2 regions of the Acetobacter sp. DsW_059 genome follow, and region 2 is predicted to be linked to the other one. Evidence: riboswitches for the same ligand, from Rfam matches in the RefSeq annotation. Region 2 holds a riboswitch; the other holds the start of a gene.
What was found. Region 2 has a riboswitch for cobalamin ahead of HK25_RS09160 (TonB-dependent receptor domain-containing protein). Riboswitches for the same ligand answer to the same signal wherever they lie in the genome.
Positions count from the first base shown of each region.

Region 1: another riboswitch for cobalamin. It lies ahead of HK25_RS06715 (DUF1636 domain-containing protein); the one in region 2 lies ahead of HK25_RS09160 (TonB-dependent receptor domain-containing protein).

Region 1 covers NZ_JOPI01000026.1:13,199-23,636, reverse strand. Annotated here, with positions in the region: gene HK25_RS06730 (cobyrinate a,c-diamide synthase) at 47-1,384, opposite strand; gene cobN (cobaltochelatase subunit CobN) at 1,381-4,872, opposite strand; gene cobW (cobalamin biosynthesis protein CobW) at 4,897-5,943, opposite strand; gene HK25_RS06715 (DUF1636 domain-containing protein) at 5,940-6,371, opposite strand; cobalamin riboswitch at 6,564-6,822, opposite strand; gene HK25_RS06710 (hypothetical protein) at 7,078-8,184, shown strand; gene HK25_RS06705 (hypothetical protein) at 8,184-8,696, shown strand; gene HK25_RS06700 (LysE family translocator) at 8,706-9,344, opposite strand; gene HK25_RS06695 (glyoxylate/hydroxypyruvate reductase A) at 9,401-10,348, opposite strand.
Region 2 covers NZ_JOPI01000039.1:5,470-15,907, reverse strand. Annotated here, with positions in the region: gene HK25_RS09180 (DUF6250 domain-containing protein) at 1-250, shown strand, start outside; gene HK25_RS09175 (ABC transporter ATP-binding protein) at 349-1,095, opposite strand; gene HK25_RS09170 (iron ABC transporter permease) at 1,095-2,099, opposite strand; gene HK25_RS09165 (ABC transporter substrate-binding protein) at 2,096-2,752, opposite strand; gene HK25_RS09160 (TonB-dependent receptor domain-containing protein) at 2,752-4,740, opposite strand; cobalamin riboswitch at 4,916-5,144, opposite strand; gene HK25_RS09155 (LysR family transcriptional regulator) at 5,188-6,078, opposite strand; gene HK25_RS09150 (methionine synthase) at 6,162-7,190, opposite strand; gene HK25_RS09145 (DUF1852 domain-containing protein) at 7,219-8,202, opposite strand; gene HK25_RS09140 (efflux transporter outer membrane subunit) at 8,525-9,994, opposite strand; gene HK25_RS09135 (efflux RND transporter periplasmic adaptor subunit) at 9,997-10,438, opposite strand, start outside.

The sequences.
Region 1 (10,438 bases), on a different contig from region 2:
CCGGATGTGCGGTCTATGCTAGCATCATATCATGCAGAGCCGATCATCAGAAAGCCGTGTCATTGCAGGCCAGCACATGAAAAAATGATCCGGACACCAGACCTCGCCTGCCTCCGCATGCACCAAGTGGTGTGCCATCGCCTGCTACCAGATCAGCCAGCGGGGCATCCTCTCCCGCATCCAGCACAGAAGCATAATGGAATTCATGCCCTCGCAAACGGCTGCCAGCTTTGCCAAGCACCGTGTCTGCCCGCAATGTTGCCTCCCGATACCCAAGATTTAATTTGCGCCGTGCAAATGATGTACTGTGCGCAAGCAAACCAGACATAGCGTGCTTTTTTCCTTCTGCATCTTCAAGGCATTGCCCCAGCACCATATAACCACCGCATTCACCATGCACCGGGCGGGTGCGAGAAAAATGCTGAAGGCCACTTATAAAATGTCTGGCCTGCGCAAGTCCTCCGGCATGCAGCTCGGGGTATCCTCCAGGCAGCCAGCATACGTCACAGCTCTCATCAGGTGCTTCATCTGCCAGCGGCGAAAAAGGCACCAGCTCTGCCCCTGCCTGACGCCAGAACATGGCCAGATGACCGTAGAGAAAAGAAAATGCATCATCCTCCGCCACAGCAATACGCTGCCCTGGCGGCGATAAAACAGCATGCCGTGTCAATTCAGCAGTCACAGGCATTGCAGCCACCGGGGCAACCAGAGCCAGCACAGAATCAAGATCCAGCTCCTGCTCCGCTTTATCTGCCAGTTTTTCAATCCAGTCTGTCAGGGCACCATGCTCACGCGCCTGCACCAGCCCAAGGTGCCTCTCTGGTAATGATTGACCAGCCTGACGCATCAGCGCACCACATGCTGCCAGACCAGCGGCCTCGATCGCGCCTGTCGTCAGCCTGACATGACGCGGCGATGCCACACGATTAAGAACAACACCGGCAATTGTCACATCGGGGCGCCATGAAGCAAAGCCTTTAGCAATCGGCCCGACAGACTGCCCCTGCCCTGACACATCAAGCACCAGCAAAACAGGAATACCAAAACGTGCTGCGATATCTGAAGGGGAGCCACGTGCGCCCTCCGGCCCGGTCAGACCGTCAAACAACCCCATAGCTGATTCAACAATAACCAGATCAGCGTCATGTCCTGCTGCCTGCAGCAGGCAGGCCTGTAAATCAGGAGGCATACACCAGCTGTCAATGTTGAGGCCATACCGGCCCGTAATAGCCGCATGAAAAGCAGGGTCGATATAATCAGGACCTGTTTTAATCGCACTCACCCGCAACCCTCTGCGCTTAAAAGCCGCCAGCAGAGCAACTGTCAGTGTTGTTTTACCCCCTCCTGAACGTGGAGCAGCCACCATGAGGGCACGTACTGTCATATGGAACTTTCTCCTGAACCCTCGAGCGCGGCAGCAACACTATTAGAGCGGGGGTGCCACAATCCACGCTGCATGGCTGACGTAAACCATGCTCGCATAGCCTCCCACGCAGCAGGGTTAACCTTTTGTAAAAAGGCACTGCAACTCTCATCACCTAAAGTCCGGGCAAAGACCAGGTCAAACTGTCTGTCAAAGCGTGCCGGCACCGTTGCTGCAAAACCGTGCAATGCCTCGACCCCGCGTGTCATCTCGGCCGCTCCGGCATATCCGTGCCGCTGCATGCCTTCTATCCAGCGCGGGTTAGCAAGCCGGCCTCTGACAATACGGGCAACTTCCTGTTCAGTCGCGCGCAGGCGGGGAGCATCAGGCCGGGACGTATCACCATGCCACAATGCCGGCCGCGCCCCGAGTGATGCCGCCGCTGCGGCAAGTCCGCCCTCATGTGCAGCATTTTCAGGGCTTTCGAGCATATCTGTTTCAGCGTAATCCTGCACATGCAAAACAGCATTCGCACGCTGCAACAAAGCAGCCAGACCTTCAATATTCTGCTGGCCATCACGCCCGCCGCCATATGTCCAGGCGGAGCCCTTCAGCCAGGCCTGCCCAAGCTCATCGGCTTTGCCCCATGTACCATTATGCAGATGCGCTTCGACACCAGTGCCATAGCTCCCCATAGCCGCACCAAATATACGGGCACCTGCCTGCTTCATGGCATCTCCCTCAAGCCCTTTAACCGAAGCGGCAAGCGGGTTCCACTCAGCGGCCTCATCTCTCGCGGCAACAGCAGAAACGACCTGGTCAAACAAAGCAATCTGATCAGGGAAAGCATCACGAAACAAACCTGATATACGCAATGTAACATCAACACGCGGGCGATCGAGCACCGCCAGTGGTATAATTTCAAACCCCTGCACATGCCCCGTGCCGGTTTTACGGGTTATTTCAACCCCCATCAGACGCAGGGCCAGAGCCATATCCTCTCCTCCTGTACGCAAAGAAGAAGACCCCCATAAATCCATAACCAGATGCGTCAGCGACTCACCCTGCTCCTGCAAATGACGGGTAAGCAGCAATTTTTCCATTTTTGCAGCAAGCTGCATGGCAGAGGGTGTGGGCAGGGCACGCGGGTCGAGAGTAAAAAGATTTCGCCCGGTGGGCAGCACATCAGCCCGCCCGCGCGTTGGCGCCCCAGCCGGCCCCGCCGGCACAAGGCGCCCTGCCAGCGCATCACGCAGAGCATTCGCCTCTGCTTCTGCACTTAAAGCCACACGCCGGGCAATATCGTCACGGTCATACCCCTGACCACAGGCCTGCGAAATCGTATCGACCAGAGTGTCATAACCAGGTGCACGCTGACCAAAAATATGCAGACCATCACGGATCTGCAAATCTTTGACATCACACAAATAGGCATCAAGGCGGGCAAGTGCTTCGTCTTCGTCTTCATCCCCGGGACGTACGCCACTCTCTGCCAGGACCCCGGTACGGGTTGCGCGCTCAAGAATTTCCTGTCGCAACAAGGCCCCGCGCCTGAAATCAAGCCCGTCAGCCTCAGCATACTCATCAATCAGCCTTTCCAGGATTTGCATATCTTCTGACAGACCAGCCTGCATCACCGGCGGCGTCATATGTCCGATTGTTACTGCCCCAAGGCGCCGTCTGGCTGCAGCTGCCTCACCAGGGTTATTGACAATAAACGGATAAATAACCGGCAGACCACCTGTCAGCACCGCAGAGGAGCAAGAGGGCGAGAGCGCTGCCGCTTTACCTGGCAGCCACTCAAGTGTGCCATGTGTACCCAGGTGCACCATGGCATCAAGATGGCGGCAAACACGTAACCACAGATAAAACGCGATATAAGCATGACAAGGCGGACTATCAGGGTCGTGATACTGCGCTTTACGGTCAGCCGCGCGTCCTCTGTCAGGCTGCACGGCCAGTGTAATCGCTTCGAATGACACAACACGCAGATAAAACACACCCTGATGCACCGCGGAATCATCTTCCGGTTCACCCCAGGCCGCACAGACACTCTGCATAAAGGCCGGCGGCAGTTTTTCTGTCAGCTGCCTGTACTGATCAAGAGAAAGAACAGGCCGGGGTGCCTGTTGTGTCATCATCTGCACCAGCTCTGCCTGCGTGGGCAGTATGCCTGTTTCATACCCCTCAGCCTGCATCAGCCTCAGGATGGAAGAAAGGCTGGCGAAACTATCAAGCCCGACGGCATGAGCAGTGTGACCTGTGTCACAGCCCTGCGCACCAGGCACACCACCACCAGGATAGTCAGACAACACAAGCCCGACCTGCCTGTGCTCAGGCAGCAGGCAACGCAGGCGTAACCAGCCCATAATACGCGCAACAGCCTGCTCTGTACCCTGAGCATAAATCTGGCGGGATGCAGGCTGACCAGGCGCAGTTTCCTCACGGAAGGAGACGGGAAAACTCGCAATGCTGCCATCAAGCTCAGGTAAAACAACCTGCATGGCCAGGTCAGCACGTGAAAGCCCTCTGGCGCTTGCCTGCCACAGTCCCTGGGTTGTGCCAGGCTGCAACAGCTGAATAACAGGCACACCGGCTGAAAGAAGAGGAGACTGCCCATCCCTGTCACGGGAGGAAAATACCGTAGCATTCACCAGACAATCAGGGTGTACCTGCGCCAGCCAGTCATTAAGCGCGCCGGCTACTTTTGTATCCCGCAAAGATGTGACAAACACCATATCGACACGACAACCATGCTGTGACAACTGACGCGCCAGCTCTTCAGGCGCGCTGTGGTCACCCACCAGCAAATGGGCGCGATAAAACACCACGACAACTCTGGCTGCTGCTCCCTCCGGCAAGGCAGCACACCAGCCAGACGGCAGCTGAAGCGGTGACGGAGCAGCAGGAAAAGTACGATAAACGCCCCAGTCTGGCAGCGGTTCAGGCGCCTGCCCTGCATCAGGCACGCCCCTGACAATGGCCTCCATGACCTCCAGCGCACAGGTCATATTGCGTGGCCCGCCATAGCGAAAAAAACCGATCAGGCGTTTTCTCTGCTCCGGATCAATCGTGGACAGAGAGGCCAGCAAAGGATCATCTTCCTCTGCCTCCCCCTCTTTCCGGCGGGTATGCACACAGTCACCAGGCAAAAACACAAGTGGCACGCCCTTTGCCCTGCACCAGCCCGAAAGCTCCTCGGCACCATAGCGCCAGTAATCAAGCCCCCCAAGCAGGCGCACAACCACACAACGCGCCTGGCTCAGTGTTGTATCGATAAATAAATCGACAGACATAGGATGCCGCAGGCGTGCCAGTGGCACGACCTGTATACTGGCATGCATGCTCTGCCCGGCATGCTCCGCGGCCCGGCGGGTAATCGCGTCACGCAGCCCCAGAAGATCTGTCTCAGTAAACGAAAGAACAATCAGCTCTGCGGGATCAAGCCCCAGATCTTCTGCCTGGTCCTGTTCATCAAGTGTGCGGTTTTCACGAACAAGAAGGTGCATAACGTGCCAGCCTGCCTTTAAGGATTATACGCCTGCCAGAGCCTGGCGCACGGCGGCTTCCTCAAGCCCTTTCTGGCCAATGACCACAATCTGGCCAGTACGCGCCCCAGCTGCAGGCAGCGAACGGTCAAATTCGTAACGAAAACGCGTACCAACACCCTGCACGGCCAGACGCATGGCTTTACCCTGCACGGCAGCAAAACCTTTCATACGCAAAATATCAAAACGCGCGGCAACATCCTGCAAACGACTCAGAAATGTCTCAACATCTTTTTGCTCAGGCACTTCAACAACGAAACTCTCAAAATCATCATGCTCATGCTCACCCTCTTCCGCATCATGATGGGAAGGACGTGCATCAAGGTCTGCCTCAGCTTCAGCGCCAATACCCAGCAGGATAGAAGGATCTACCCGACCCTCTGCTGCACGGATAATCTGCACCGGACGCGGAGCCAGACGGCGGATCTCTGCCTCAACTTTTGCCAGCTCTTCTGCATCAGTCAGGTCTGTTTTATTCAGCACAACCAGATCAGCAGCGTTCAGCTGGTCTTCAAACACCTCAGCCAGAGGGTTGTCATGGTCAAGAGACGGGTCAGCTGCGCGCTGGCGGGCAACGGCCTCCGGGTCATCAGCAAAACGGCCGGTGGCAATAGCAGGCGCATCAACCACGGTTATAACACCATCAACCGTCATACGGCTTCTTATCGTAGGCCAGCCAAAGGCTTTCAGTAACGGTTTTGGCAGTGCCAGGCCTGAAGTTTCGATCACGACATGCTCTGGTGGATCCGCACGATCGAGCAATGCCTCCATCGCCGGCAGGAAGTCGTCAGCGACGGTACAGCACAGGCAGCCATTCACCAGTTCAACGACATCATCATCGCGACAGCCTTCAATACCGCAGCCACGCAAAATTTCACCGTCTACACCAAGAGAGCCAAACTCATTAACCACCACAGCAATGCGATGCCCTTTGGCATTTTGCAAAATATGCCGCAACAGCGTGGTTTTACCTGCCCCCAGAAAACCACTGATGATAGTAACCGGAACGCGCGAAGGAAGTGCTTTATTCATGACTGTTCATCCTCTCTCTCATAAAGACACGCCGGGACACGCCCCAGCACCATATCAGACAAGGCTGCCGGGCGACGCGATGGCATAACCGTACCCTTTTTACTGGCAGCATATAAACGGGCATATGTCAGTATATCTTCGGCTTTTTCAGGGCCAAGGTGGCCCATAAGCCAGGTCCAGCGCCCTTTCATGGCAATTGCAGCTGTGCACCCGCGATCACACGATGCCAGACATTCAACACCTCTGATTTCAGCAGCAGGAATTAATGCGGGATCCTGCACTTTTTCTGCATCAGTCAAAGCCAGCAAACGATCGTACAGCTGTGCACCAGGCGGGCGGTCCATGGCCGGGCCACCACGGCGACAGGTAAGGCACACATGCAGGATGGGGATATCCGGCATATCTGCTGATGAAGAGGACGCTGACATTCTGTCTCCTGACACACAGCCCCGCGCAGCAAGGGCCAGACACAACCTGGGTGCAGAAAAAAGCAGCCCCCCAGTCATGACAGAAAAAGACTGAGAGCATGCATAGCATATCGCTACACACTGGTTACAAACCGGGCACCCCGCCAGATGTAACACTGCATCGGATTTCGCTATAAAACCACCAGATTAACAAGGCTGGCTTTATATAATGGCAGGTCTCCTGGCTTATGGGCTGTCAGCCTGAAAAGCCTGCTTACGCATAGCTCAGACCAACATCATACCCTGCTCCTTCCCGCACCTGTTACAGCCGGTGGAGGCTGCCGGCAAACCGGCAGCAGAGGTATGATAAACTCACTTACAGTTGCGGGGGCAGCGACGGATTAACAGCCTGAGCCATGCACCGTTCTTCCCTTTTCATTCCTCACGGAACACCATTGTGCGGACAATGATCGTAAACCTCTTTTTTTTCAAGAGCGGACAAAATAACTAACCTGATCGGGATGTGTCACCCACAGGAGCAGGAGTAACCTTCTGCCCACTTAGAAAACAAAGTAATCGTTCAACATTTATCATAAAAATTACGCCAGATAATTTTATACATTAACTAATTTTCATTTATGACGTAAACAGCACAAGAGATATCACCTGCCATGGCCAGTGTGTTCATGCGCGGAGTGAGCCTTATTAAAATACAGGACAGGCCTCCATGTCGCAGAACACCAACCAGCCAATATCAACTCCGACCGATGGAAAATTTTCATCTCTCTGGGGACCTTTTACTGGCCCGCACGATGCGGCTTTGCACCTCATAACTTTTGTAGATAAAAGCCTTCATGATTTAACAACAGGTATTTTCTGGGCTCTCAATAAAGATCAGCTGGTGCCGTTACGCCTGCCTCGCTACGATCAGGATGGGAACGGACTGAGCATTGTAATTGAGTGGAATCCTGTTCTTATTCTGCCACCTGCGTCACCACCTCAACATGCCGGCTTCTTTAGTAAAGTCTGTAACACACTTAAACAAGGCTTTGCTTTGTATGGCGAAGCGACCATGCAAAACGCAAGAATGGAGGTAGATGGCTATCAGGAAATAAAGAACGAAATCAGATCAGCAATTAACCAGTCGCCTCTGACGCGTAAAATACTCCACGAACATGGCAGCGATACAACTGGTGTAATTTTTGACGCTGTTGCAGTCGGCCTTACCGTAACCTATGGCTCAGGTGTTATAGCTGGCTTTGCACTTTTGGGTGGTCTAATTTTATTAGGGACAGACGGTATCATATGGGCACTAGAAATATCTGACAAAAAAGAACAAGCTACGACCTTTAAAGAAAATAATTTTATCACTATAAGTCGCTGGGGTGCACTTATAATATCCCTGCCTGATGGATTTTCTACTTTATATAAAGGTATAACAAAAACCCCGGACACACTCAGGATGATTAGAGTTTCGTCAGAGAAACAAGCTTCTTCGTCTTATAATACAGCCAAAATTGCGGCACAAAATGCGGCTCGAACAGCACGTATAGCTGACGATGCACAAGACGCTATAACAGCTTCACACGCAGCTACTTATAGTAAAAAGTATGCGGAAATTTCTGAGCGAGCAAGACAACGCGCAGAAAAAGCAAGTCGTGCTCTACAAATAGCCGTTATGAGAACGGTAAGAAGTGAGGTTATTCCAACCGGATTAACCATGTATGGGGTAGATTCTATGGTGAATGATGCTCTTGACCCAGGCAATAATGATCTTATTGCCAGACACATCAGGAATTTCTCTTTCCATGCTATATCAGCAAAGAAACAGTAATGAGCATAAGAAAGAAAATAAAAGAGTTTGATTATTTTATAAAAAACATTCTACTTGATGACCAGATCGGAACAAAACCCAACGAAAATCGTGTTCTTGTCATAGGATACTCTGTGCCCTTAGGAATGGGAATAATTTCTACGATCTCACCTCTGTACTTAAGATTTATAAATTATCACAAAGAATTTTCTATTTTTTTTGCAATTATTGCTTCAGCAATATTTGTAGGATATATACAGATAACAGCAAGAAGAGGTATTCAGAATAAAAATAAAGAAAAAAGAATTTTACTGTTAAAAAAAACACGAAAATTACTTAATTATTCTTACTTTTTTTCAATTTCAGGGATTTTAATTTCAGTTCTTTCTTTTAAATTCCCACCACAGAATGCAACTGATGAAAACTTTTTTATTCCTATGATTTTATTAATTGTATTTGCCGTGATGGGTGTTCTCGCCATGCCTTTCACCTTTATGGCGCGTCGTATCAGCTGGCTGGTAAACCCACGATAACACCATCCGCTAGTCAGCACGCGACAAGGCCAGACGAAGCCCAAATGCAATAAACAAACAACCGGTAATGCGGTCGAGCACTTTCACTGTAGCTGGCTTTTTAAGCAGGTGACTTAAAGGCAAAGCCGCTGCTGTCAGCACAACAAACCACAGCACTGTCATGGCGCAATGAATAAGAGCAAGAAAAAGCGAGTATGCTGCGACAGACGCACCAGAAGGAACGAACTGCGGCAGGAATGTAATATAAAAGACCCCAATTTTAGGGTTAAGCATATTAGTCAGAAAGCCTTTACGTAAAAACTGACCAGCCGAACCTGAAATGGATTTTGCAGCCCCCTCCGCCTGAGCCATGGCCTCACGCGGGCGAAACAAAAATAACACACCAAGATATGTCAGATAGGCTGCGCCCGCCCATTTCACGCCTTCATATGCCAGTTCTGAGGCTTTAAGCACTGCGCCCAGCCCCAGTGAAACCACCAGCCCCCAGATCAGCAGGCCGATAATAATACCCAGCCCGGTTTGTGCCGCAGCACGACGCCCGCCCACAGCAACAGAGCGCAACATCAGCGCAGTATCAGTACCCGGTATAACGGTCAGCACTGTTGCAGCAGCCAGAAACGAAAGCATAAGAGGGATATCAATAGTCATAACAGCGGCCTTTTCTGCTGGCTTTCGGGCATATATATCCACTGTCCAGGAGTTTTTTAATAACCTTTTTGTGGGTCATAACGCAAAGGCACATCCTCCCCCCGCTCAAAAGCACGAATAACCCCGACAACATAATCTGCCCGTGCGGTGCGAGAAGCCTCTGATGCCACATGAGGCGTAATCAGCACTCCGGGGTGCGACCATAAAGGCGACTCTGCGGGCAGCGGTTCATGCTCAAACACATCAAGCACGGCATTATGCAACGTGCCATCATCAAGTGCTCGCAAAAGATCACTCGTAACGACAAGCCGGCCACGCCCCACATTAATCAGCCCCGCTGGTTTCTGAAGCTGTTTTAAAACATCGTAGGTTATAATTCCGCGGGTCAAAGATGTTTCGGGCAACAAACACACCAGAATGCTGCAGCTGCGCAAAAATATTTCAAGCTCTGCAGTTCCGGCGTAGCTGGTAATATGATCATAAGATTTTTTATGCTGCGACCACCCGACAACGGGAAAACCAGCCTGCACCAGGCTTTGTGCAACAGCTGAACCCAGCGCCCCCAGCCCCATAATACCAACCGGCGTCTCAGAGGACAGGCGCACCGGGGGCATACCCTGACGCGCCCATATCTGCTTATGCTGTGTGCTGTGCCAGCGCGGTGCCTCGCGCAGAAGAGAAAAGACAGCCCAGCGCACATAATCCTGCATCTGTGCAGCAGTTTCCTCCCCTCCCATACGAATAACCGGTAAATTTGCAGGCAGATCGGGGTCTGTCAGAATATGGTCAACTCCGGCTGCTACGCTCAGTATCGCTTTAAGGCGGGGCATCTGCGCAAGCCGTCCGGGTTCAGGCTGCCAGACAAAAGCATAGTCAATACTGGCCAGGTCAGCCGTTTTGTCGTGCCAGTCAATAACAGTCAGTTCAGGCATGAGGTGATTAAATATAGTTTGCCACACCACGAAAGACCCGGGACCACCCGCTTTCACTATAAGAGATAACATATCCCCTCCCTGTTGCTTAACGAACTCCGGGAAAACAATAACGATGCAGAAAAATTAATATCTCAGGCGTAATATATTTTCATCATATAG
Region 2 (10,438 bases):
CACACGCTTCAGGCATTATGACGGCTCAGGCGCACGCATCCTGTTACAGGAAAGTACTGCCCCGGCTGATATGCTGAAACCGGACCATGTTTATCACACCGTTATAAGTGTTCATAACGGTGTGACGACTTTGTTCCTTGATGGTAAAAAGATTTTTTCAGCACCAGTAAATGCTGCATCCCCAGGGTATTTTGGTATCCGCACCGTAGGTTCTCAGCAGGAAATCACACATTTTTCTCTTTCTGCATAATGATCCCGTAATAGTGTATCGCTGATATAACTGCGGCATACTATTACGAAAAATCCCTTTATGAGAATTAACCTATAAAAATACCGGCAGCTATGGGGTCACACACGATTCCACGGCACAAGCCCGGTTCCGATTTGACGCGTGGTGACACCATAAACATTTTGCACGAGAGTGTCCGTCAGGTCTGCCGGTGACAAAGAGGCCCGCACTTTACCATCAGATATCAGCACCAGATTATCGCAAAAACGCGTTGCCATGAGCAGGTCATGAATAACAAGCACAACACACCTGCCTGCTTCAGCCTGACTACGCAATATCTGCATAACAGAAAGCGCATGAGCGGGGTCAAGAGCCGCCATCACCTCATCTGCCAGTATAATTTCCGCTTCTGTAGCAAGCGCGCGTGCGAGCATTAATCTCGCCTTCTCTCCTCCTGAAAGCTGATCAGCCCGACGTTGCGCCAGGTCTGCCAGACCAGTAGCTTTCAAAGCATTTTCAACAGCATAATGCTTTATAGCCCGGCTACCAGCCTCACCATAAGGTAAACGCCCCAGTGAAATGATTTCACATACCGGGATAGCTGGAAGAGGCGGATTATCCTGCGGAATATAAGCCAGTTGTCGCGCCAGCTGCGCTGTCGTTAAAGACTGTATATCATACCCGTCGAGTGTTATTTTCCCCGCACAGGCTGGCACAAGGCCGGCTGTAACTTTCAGAAGCGTACTTTTACCGGCTCCGTTCGGGCCGAGTAAGCCTGTAACACACCCTTTGTCAAACTGTGCAGAAACAGCATCCAGTAACGTACGCCCTCCGGCCTGGCAGGAAAGATGATGCACTTCGAGCACTAAAACTGCCCATGTTTTCTGAACTGAAGCACTCTGTAAAAAAAGACAGGTGCACCAATAAGTGCGGTTATAACGCCAATTTGTATGTCTTTATGGCCTGAAACTACACGCACAATGAGGTCTGAAAGCAAAAGCAGAGCGGCCCCGCCCAGAAAAGAAGGCAAGAGCAGACGAGACGGCCTGTACCCCACAACCACCCTGAGCAGATGAGGTACAACCAGCCCGACAAAACCAATAGCGCCTGACACAGCCACACAGGAACCAACAGCCAGAGCCGTGCCCACGACAAGACGTAACTGCACCCCCTTCAGGCCACGCAGATGAAAGCCCATCGTCTGGGCAACATCCTCCCCCAGTGTCAGCGCGTCCAGAGCACGCCCTGATAACATCATCACAATGCATCCTCCTGCTACACCGGGCAGTGCCAGCAATACATCAGACATGGTCCGGTCTGTCAGAGAGCCCATCAGCCAGCGCATAATTTCAAACGAAGCATAAGGGCTTGGCACGAGGTTCAGCACAAGTGCCGTTAAAGCCGCAGTAAAACTGCTCAGAGCAGCGCCAGCCAGTAAGAGCACCAGAGCAGTGCCCCGCCCCACCAGAAGAAGCAGCATAGCGACAGCAAGAAAGGCCCCGATAAGCCCACCGGCGGGCAGCAGAGCTGAGCCCATCACACTAAGCCCCGTGTAAAATACACAAACAGCACCAAGTGCCGCCCCGCCCGAAACCCCCAGCAACCCCGGGTCGGCCAGCGGGTTACGCAAATACCCCTGTAATACGGCACCTGAAAGGCCCAGTGTACCACCAACCATAATGCCCAGAATGACCCGTGGCAGACGCAGCCCCCCCAGAATAACGGAGCCGGCTGTATGCTGACCGGCAAGCCATTCATGCAATGCCTGCATAAAAGAAAAACCGTGCTCTCCCCATAGCAGAGAGGTCATAACCAGCAGGCATATACTCATACATAACAGACTGTTGAGCAGAACCTCGCGCTTCGTCATGGAGCCTCCGTTTTATTCTCTGCCAGTGCTGCACGGGCACGACGCAGAACAGCTACTGCCTCAAGCGTTTGTGGCAAACCACATAACCAGAGAGAGGCAGGAATATTCACATGATGCACCCCGGGAAAAAACTCCGTCAGAACCGGGTTATCCAGCATAGCCTGAGCAAGAGAGTGCCCCTGCCCTGAGCGGTCAAGAATAAGCAGGTCAGGGCGCCAGGCCAGCAGCGTTTCAATAAGAGCCTCCCCCCGCTCCGGATGGCCCACAGCCTGAGCTACGCGCCGGATCTGCCCGGGGATGTCAGACAAACGACGCGCCGGTGGCAGTATGACTATATGAGCACCAACCTCACGCGCTGCCATCACTGCAGTACGGGCTGTGTATTGCCCTGCAAGAACAATATCAGGATGCACAGACAGAATATTTTCAGCATCGGCTGCAAATATAACGTGTGGCAACCCCTCATGACACAGCACAGAAGCAGAACAGTCGCGCACAAGAGGAGAAAGGGCAACGATCTCCTCTTTATCAGCGAGCATCAGGGCAAGCTGGTCAGTACATAAATTAAGTGAGGCAATACGCGAGGCAGCCTGACCATGACCAGCCAGAACCCCACAATACACTATGCCTATCAAAGGAATTAACCAGCGCATCAGTAGCTCAGTGTTACGCCTCCATAACCTGCCCGCCCGGGCTGAAGATAGCCTATCGGTTCTTCATACTGCCTGTTGAGCAGATTATCAGCACGGGCAAAGACTGTAACAAAACGATTAATTTTATAACTGGCAGCAAGATCAACTGTGAAATATCCATGCCCCTTACCACAGGTGCTGCAAACCTCAGAACCAATAACCGGCAGGTCGCGCCAGCCGCTGACATAAAGAATATTGCCAGATAACGTGAGATCTTTCACCGGGTTCCATGAAGTATTAAAATTCAGCTTATGCTGTGGCCTGCGTTGCAAAGGCAGATGATTTGTCAGATCACGGGCATGTGTCCAGGTATAAGTCAGATTGAAATCGAGGGTCTTTATGGGTTTCCACTCAGCAAATGCCTCCACCCCATACATACGGGCACGGGAGACGTTGCCATAGGAATACTGATAATACGAATAGCCTGAAGAGTTATCTATCGACAATGTTGACTGGATAAGGTTTTTAACCTTGTTATCATACCATGTTGCACCAAAATGCAGCTTATCGTGCAGCAGTTTTTGTTCAACACCGGCATCATAGCCAATCAGACGCTCTGCCCGCAGGTCAGGATTACCTTTTTGCGAATAGCTGGATCCGGTCTGATTAAAAAAGAGCTGATAAAGTGTAGGGCCATGAAAACCTGACCCTGCACTTGCCTTAATAATTGTGCCTGTATGTGGAATATGAACAGAAGGCGCCATACGCCAGGTGACATAATGGCCATAACGCGAATTACTGTCATAACGCACGTTGGCAGCACCATAGAGAATCTTGTTCCAGTTACCTTCATACTGCGCATAGCCTGCAGTTGTATCCATACTCGCCTGTGTATGATAGCCGGTGTCATAAGCACTGCCTGCAGTATGACTGGTATCAAACGTGTCATGAAAATGCTCAGCACCAATCAGCACTGTGCCATATTTTTTAAAGTTAAATGTACCATGCCAGTCAATTTTCAGCCGGTCTGACCGGTAATAAATGGGCCCGGTAGCATACAGCCCTGTCTGATTCCATCGATTACGAATGGCCATATAACCAAGGCCGATGACCTGATCAAAAAAACCATCAAATGACACAAGATGAGCTGTCCCGCGCACAATTGCTTCATTTGTATTATTACGCTCACGCACATGCCCCCCGCCTTCGTTTTCACTCTGAAGGTCATACAGGGAATAGGTGTGATAATTGCTCTGAATCAGACGGGTTGTCAGGCCAAGGTCAAAATTTCTGGTTACGTCATAGCCCAGACGAATATTCGTGCCCCGGTTATCATTGCGGTTGCCGGTGTGGCGTTGCGCACGTGTGGCACCATAATAGCGGTCAATATAATGCGGAATGCTGCGAAACCCATCCATACGATAATGATTAAGCGTCACATTATAATGGAAACGCCCCTTACTGCCACGTAACCCGATAACCTGATTAAATGTGCCATATGAGCCGCCTTCAAGACGTACAAAAGGTTTAAAACGCCCCTCGCCACGGGCTGTCGTAATATCGATTACCCCTGCCATAGCATCTGCACCATAGAGGCCACTTTGCGGACCACGCAGAACTTCAATACGCCCTATACCATCAGTCATAAACTGAGCAGCATCGAACATGCCACTGGCAGAACTGCCATCATTAATATCCATTCCATCAAGGCGCACTTTTACTTCATTGGCATTCGTACCACGCATAAAAATTGACGTTGTGCCCCCTGCTCCGCCGGTGCGAACAAGGTTTAACCCTGGTTCACGGGCTAACAGATCTGGTAAAGAGCGACGTTGCTGTTTTAAAATCTGCTGCTCTGTAATGATTGTCATGGCAGTACCGATTTCATCACGCCTGACGGGCCTGCGGGCTGCACTCACAGTAATCTGTTCAGGATTACGTGACAGCATCTCTTCCTCTGACGTCAGGCTTGTCTCTGCCTGCTGTGGCTGTTCAGCTGCCCGGACCATACATCCGGGAAAAATGAAGAATGCTGTGCTCAAAAAAAGAAGTCTGCGCACCATAAAAACTACCTCGTGGTCCGAATGTTGCCACGAGACTAAGTTTATGCAGGCACTGACGCCCTTATCAGGCTGTACCAGCGCATGCCACTCTGTGCTGACACTCCCCGATCAGCATTTCCCGTTTGCAACAATTCACGATGGCAGGTTTCCTGGCTTGTGGCGTCGCCGGCTGCATCTCCCTTCCCAGGCCAGGCCCAGTGGTCTGATCTTATGATCAGTATGCAGAAACATACCACTTACAGTTGCGGGGACAGCTCAGGCTTAAACAGCATATCATGCCATGATACCTGATTCCCTTTTACACTCTGCCTTATATTTTAAAGGCAAAGACCATCAGTCAGATGATGTGCGCGCAGAACACAGGCCTGTCAACAATGCTGAAGGTAAAAAGGGCTAATGATGCGATGCAGCAAACCGGATAAAATCCTGCAGGTAAAAAATATCATCATCCGTATCACGACAGCCAAGGAAAATTTGCTTTGCGATACCCTTTTTGCCAAGCTTCACAGGAGAAAGTTCAAAGCGCTGAGCATATTCCTCAACCAGCCATCCCGGCAGAGCCGTAACACCCCTGCCATGAGCGACCATCACAAGCATAATATCTGTTGTTTCTATTTGCTTTTGCTGCCTTGGGCTAATACCCGCAGGTTGCAGAAACTGCGTATAAATATCCAGCCGCTCTGACGGTACGGGGTATGTTATCAGGGTTTCTCCCGCAAGCTGCTCTGGTGAGATAAACTTCTCACCACGCAAAGGGTGCTGAGGGCCAACAACCAGCACAAGTTCATAGTCAAAAACAGGCGTGAATTTCAGGCCGGGTTTGTAAAGCGGGTCAGGTGTGACAACAAGATCAATCTCATTACTGAACAATGCACCAATACCGCCAAACTGAAATTTCTGCCGCACATCAACATCAACCTTCGGCCATCTTTCCAGATAAGGAGAAACCACTTTTAAAAGCCATTGATAACAGGGGTGACACTCCATACCGATGCGTAATGTACCACGCTCACCATTGCCAAATTGTTCAAGCCGTTTTTCAGCCAGTTCAAATTGAGGCAACATGCGATTGGCCAGAGATAACAACCATTCTCCCGCCTGAGTGAGCACGAGTGACCGCCCCTCCCTGCGCCAGACCTTAACCCCGAGCTGATTTTCTATTTTACGAATAGCATGGCTTAGCGCGGGTTGCGTCAGGTTAAGACGCAGCCCGGCAGCAGTTAATGAGCCTTCACGCGCGACAGCCTGAATAACCTTCAGGTGACTACGCTCCAGAACATCCATGCTTCACCTTAAATCTATGCACAAAATTTATATAATTATATGATAATTATCATTTTTTATTATTTTAACAAGCTATATTCCTGTCAGCGGGTCAGCTCCTCCCGAACAATTGCAGCCCCGGCACTTAATGCTCTGAGCTTGCCGCTTGCTACATGCCGGGGCAAAGGTGCCATGCCACAGTTAGTAGACGGATAAAGCTTATCAGCCTCTGCAAACCGCAAAGCTTTACGCAAAACATCCGCAACCTTTTCGGGTGTCTCAATAGTATGAGTTGCGACATCAATAGCGCCTACCATGACCTTTTTACCACGAACAAGTTCGATCAGGTCCATAGGAACGCGAGAGTTCTGACACTCCAGTGATATGATATCGAGGCTGGAGCTCTGCAGCTTTGGAAAAATCTCTTCATACTGACGCCATTCCGCACCAAGAGCATTTTTCCAGTCAATATTCGCTTTAATACCATATCCATAGCAGATATGGACTGCTGTTTCACATTTCAGACCTTCAGCTGCTTTTTCTAAAGCCGCAATACCCCAGTCATTAACTTCCTCAAAAAAAACATTAAATGCAGGCTCGTCAAACTGAATGATATCGACACCGGCTGCCTCTAATTCCCGGGCTTCCTGGTTAAGAATTCCGGCAAACTCCCAGGCAAGTTTTTCACGACTTTTATAATAGCCGTCATAAAGCGTATCAATCATCGTCATCGGGCCAGGCAATGCCCACTTTATCGGCTTTTTTGTCAGTGTACGTAAAAAACGGGCATCTTCAACAAAAACAGGTTTTTCACGTGTAACCGCCCCCACAACTGATGGCACACTTGCATCATAGCGATTACGAATTTTGATGGTCTGACGATTTTCAAAATCAACACCACTCAGATGCTCAATGAAGGTGGTAACAAAATGCTGGCGGGTCTGTTCACCATCACTCACAATATCAATACCGGCGCGATCCTGATCATCAAGGGTCAGGCGCAGCGCATCCTGTTTCCCTTCTGTCAGCTCTTCTCCCTCTAACTTCCAGGGAGACCAGAGCGTTTCAGGTTCTGCAAGCCATGAGGGTTTGGGCAAACTGCCTGCTGTTGAGGTTGGAAGTAGTGTTTTCATGGGGCGTGACCTTGTATCTTATAAATGGTTAAACGGCGTAACTGGCAGACCACTGCTCCAGAATATCCTGATAAGGTTTAATAAATCGCTCTTCTGTAAACCTGCCCTGTGTGACAGCCAGCTGGCTGCGTTCTTCCCGGTCATAAACGATCCGGGTTATCGAATAATCCTGATGTTTAAGGCTTGGCTGATAACAGTCAGATGCAGCAGAATTAGCATTATAAATTTCAGGACGATAAATTTTCTGAAATGATTCCATCGTGCTGATCGTGCTTATGAGTTCCAGCGTGGTATAGTCAGACAAAAGGTCACCAAAGAAATAAAATGCTAAGGGGGCAACACTCCTGGCTGGCATAAAATAGCGAACCTGCATGCCCATTTTTGCAAAATACTGATCGGTCAGCGATAAGTCGCGCTGCTGATACTCAACCCCTAACACAGGGTGCTCATTATCAGTTTTATGATATGTCCTGTTACCTGATACACTCAGGCATATAACAGGCGCTTTACTGAAATTTCTTTTATAAGAATCTGAACTGATGACCGTTTTAAAGAGATTTCCATGTAAATCTCCAAAATTATCAGGTTTAGAAAAATCCTTCCTGTCTTTATTATACTCAGGCAATAAAACACTAAAATCATAATCACGCACGTAAGATGAGAAATTATTCCCCGCAATACCTTCAATACGCTTATTATTTATTTTATCAATAATAGTTGTTTTCAGAATTTCTATCAGAGGAAAAGTTTCTTTATTATTTTTAAAACTGATATCCATATCAAATGAAATGATCTCAAGTTCGACAGCATAACGATCCCGCTTAGGGTTATCCCAGCGTGCCAGATCATTAAAACGATTATCAATCATCTTTAAAACATTACGCAGGTTTGCCTGGCGGCTTTCCCCTCTTGCAAGGTTAGCAAAATTTGTCGTCAGACGCGTATTCTCTGAAGGGAGATAATGCTCATCAAAACGAATACGTTTTATAGTGAATGTATCTTCCTTAATCATCGTATTACTGCATCCTGTTTTTATAAAAAAACCTGATTACGTTTATTGAAAATAAAAAAGTAACTATGCTTTCGTATTTTCATAAACGATAATTTTTCTATATGCGGTTCAAAGTCGTGACCGCCTTATGCACGATCAAATATATGAATAAAAATGATTTATTTTCATATAAACATGAATTAAATTTATATATTATCAAAATATTGTTCAGAAAACATCATCCGTTAAATACCGCATACCTGATGCCGGGAAAATTTGTTCCGGCACCAGGGTTACACACCGGCACTCTGCTTCTGGTCTGTAAATGTCAATGTCTAAGATATTATAAAATATGATTAATTACATTATCCTTACGATGCGGCAGAGTTCCCTGCCATCCTCCCCCCAGCGTTTTATACAGCGTGACGATATTAGACATTTGCTGCAAATGTGTTGTAATCGCGCCAAGCTGGGCATCATACAACGTACGCTGCGCCACAAGAGTATCCAGGTAAGGGTCATACCCGCCTTTAAACCGGGCCAGAGCCAGCTGATACTGGCGATCACTGGCCTGCACGAGTGCTACCTGGGCAGAAAGCTGCTTGAGATAAGTACTTCGTCCTGCCAGAGCATCAGCAACTTCGCGAAAAGCAGTCTGTATGGTTTTTTCATAGCGTGAGACTTCTTCTTTTTTGCGCGCTTTTGCCTGGTGCAGCTCAGCTGTAAGCCGTCCGGCATCAAACAAAGGCACTGTAACCTGCGGGGCAACATTCCAGGCACCCATACCACTCTGAAACAGACGGGTAATATTATTACTGGCCGTACCGTTAGCTGCCGTAATCTGAATTTTAGGGAAAAATTCAGCACGTGCAGCCCCGATATCATCATTTGCCGAACGAAGAACCTGCTCAGCAGAGAGAATATCCGGGCGGCGTGCTATCATGTCTGAAGGCAAACCCTCCGGCACATCAGGAAAAGCCTGAACATCATCCAGAGAAGCCTTCTTCTCTAATGCCAGACGCGTTGCCTGATCAGGTGCCCCGCCTATAAGCAACGTAAGCTGATTCATCGCCTGTTCACGCTGACGCGTATAAATTTGCAAATGTGTCTCTGCGTCGCGCAAAGCCGCTTCAGCCTCAGCGACATCCAGCTGTGTGCCCGTACCAACACGCGCTGTCTGCTCAACCAGTCTGTACGTTTTCTGACGGTTTTCAATAACATGCTGTGTAATCAGCAAGGCCTGATTATTTGCAACCCAGTTAAGCATAGCCACCGAAACGCTGGCTATAACACTCAGACGCATACTTTCACGCCCAAGAGCATCCGACAAATAGCGGTCGAACGATGCACGCGAGGCTGAACGTATACGCCCCCATAAATCAACCTCATAGGCTGATATGCCAAACCCTACGGCATACTGACGCATATAAAATGGTTCATTCCCCTGAGATAAACTCCAGATACGAGAATACATTTTCTGCACATTCGCACCGGCTGTGCCGTTCAGTGTCGGAAAAAGAGCAGCATTTTCAATATCAAACTGTGCACTTGCAGCTTCAACCTGATGCTGTGCCACCTGCAGATCGCGGTTGTTGGTCAGTGCTGCAGAAATAAGGGACTGCAAAACCGGATCGCGATAGAAATTACGCCAGTTATCAAGATCAGCTGCATCCTGTGCCACGGTTTCAGATGCCCCGTTACCAGGCCATTTTTTCTCAACCGGCGCAGCCGGACGATGATAGGTCGGGATCATTGTGCACCCGCCCATCAGCAACGCCAGGCCTGCAGATAATATTTTCAATGATGGTGCCATGCTCATGCTCCTTCTGGCGCATGAGCATCATGTGGTGCAATTTCCTGACCGTCTGCCAGAGCAGAAGCCGGATGTAAAACCAGACGGCTTCCCTCAGGCAACCCTGTCTGAATTTCAATTTTATCACCATAGTCACGCCCAACTGTGACAGGGCGAATATGCAGATGATTCGTCATATCAACAGTAGCGACTGATAAACCTGTTGCATTATACATCAGAGATTCTGAAGGTATCAGAATAGTTGATGCCGGCCGGGGCACCTCAAAATGAACAGACCCGTAAACACCGGCTGCAAGCCTGCCATCACGGTTATCCAGTTCTGCTTCAACTGGCAGCATACGACTTTCGCGCTCAAGTGCATGGCCTGTGCGTGTAACGGAACCTGAAAAAGCTTCACCTGGACGGCCCGGCACTGTCAGCCTGACTGGTGTTCCTGGCTGTATG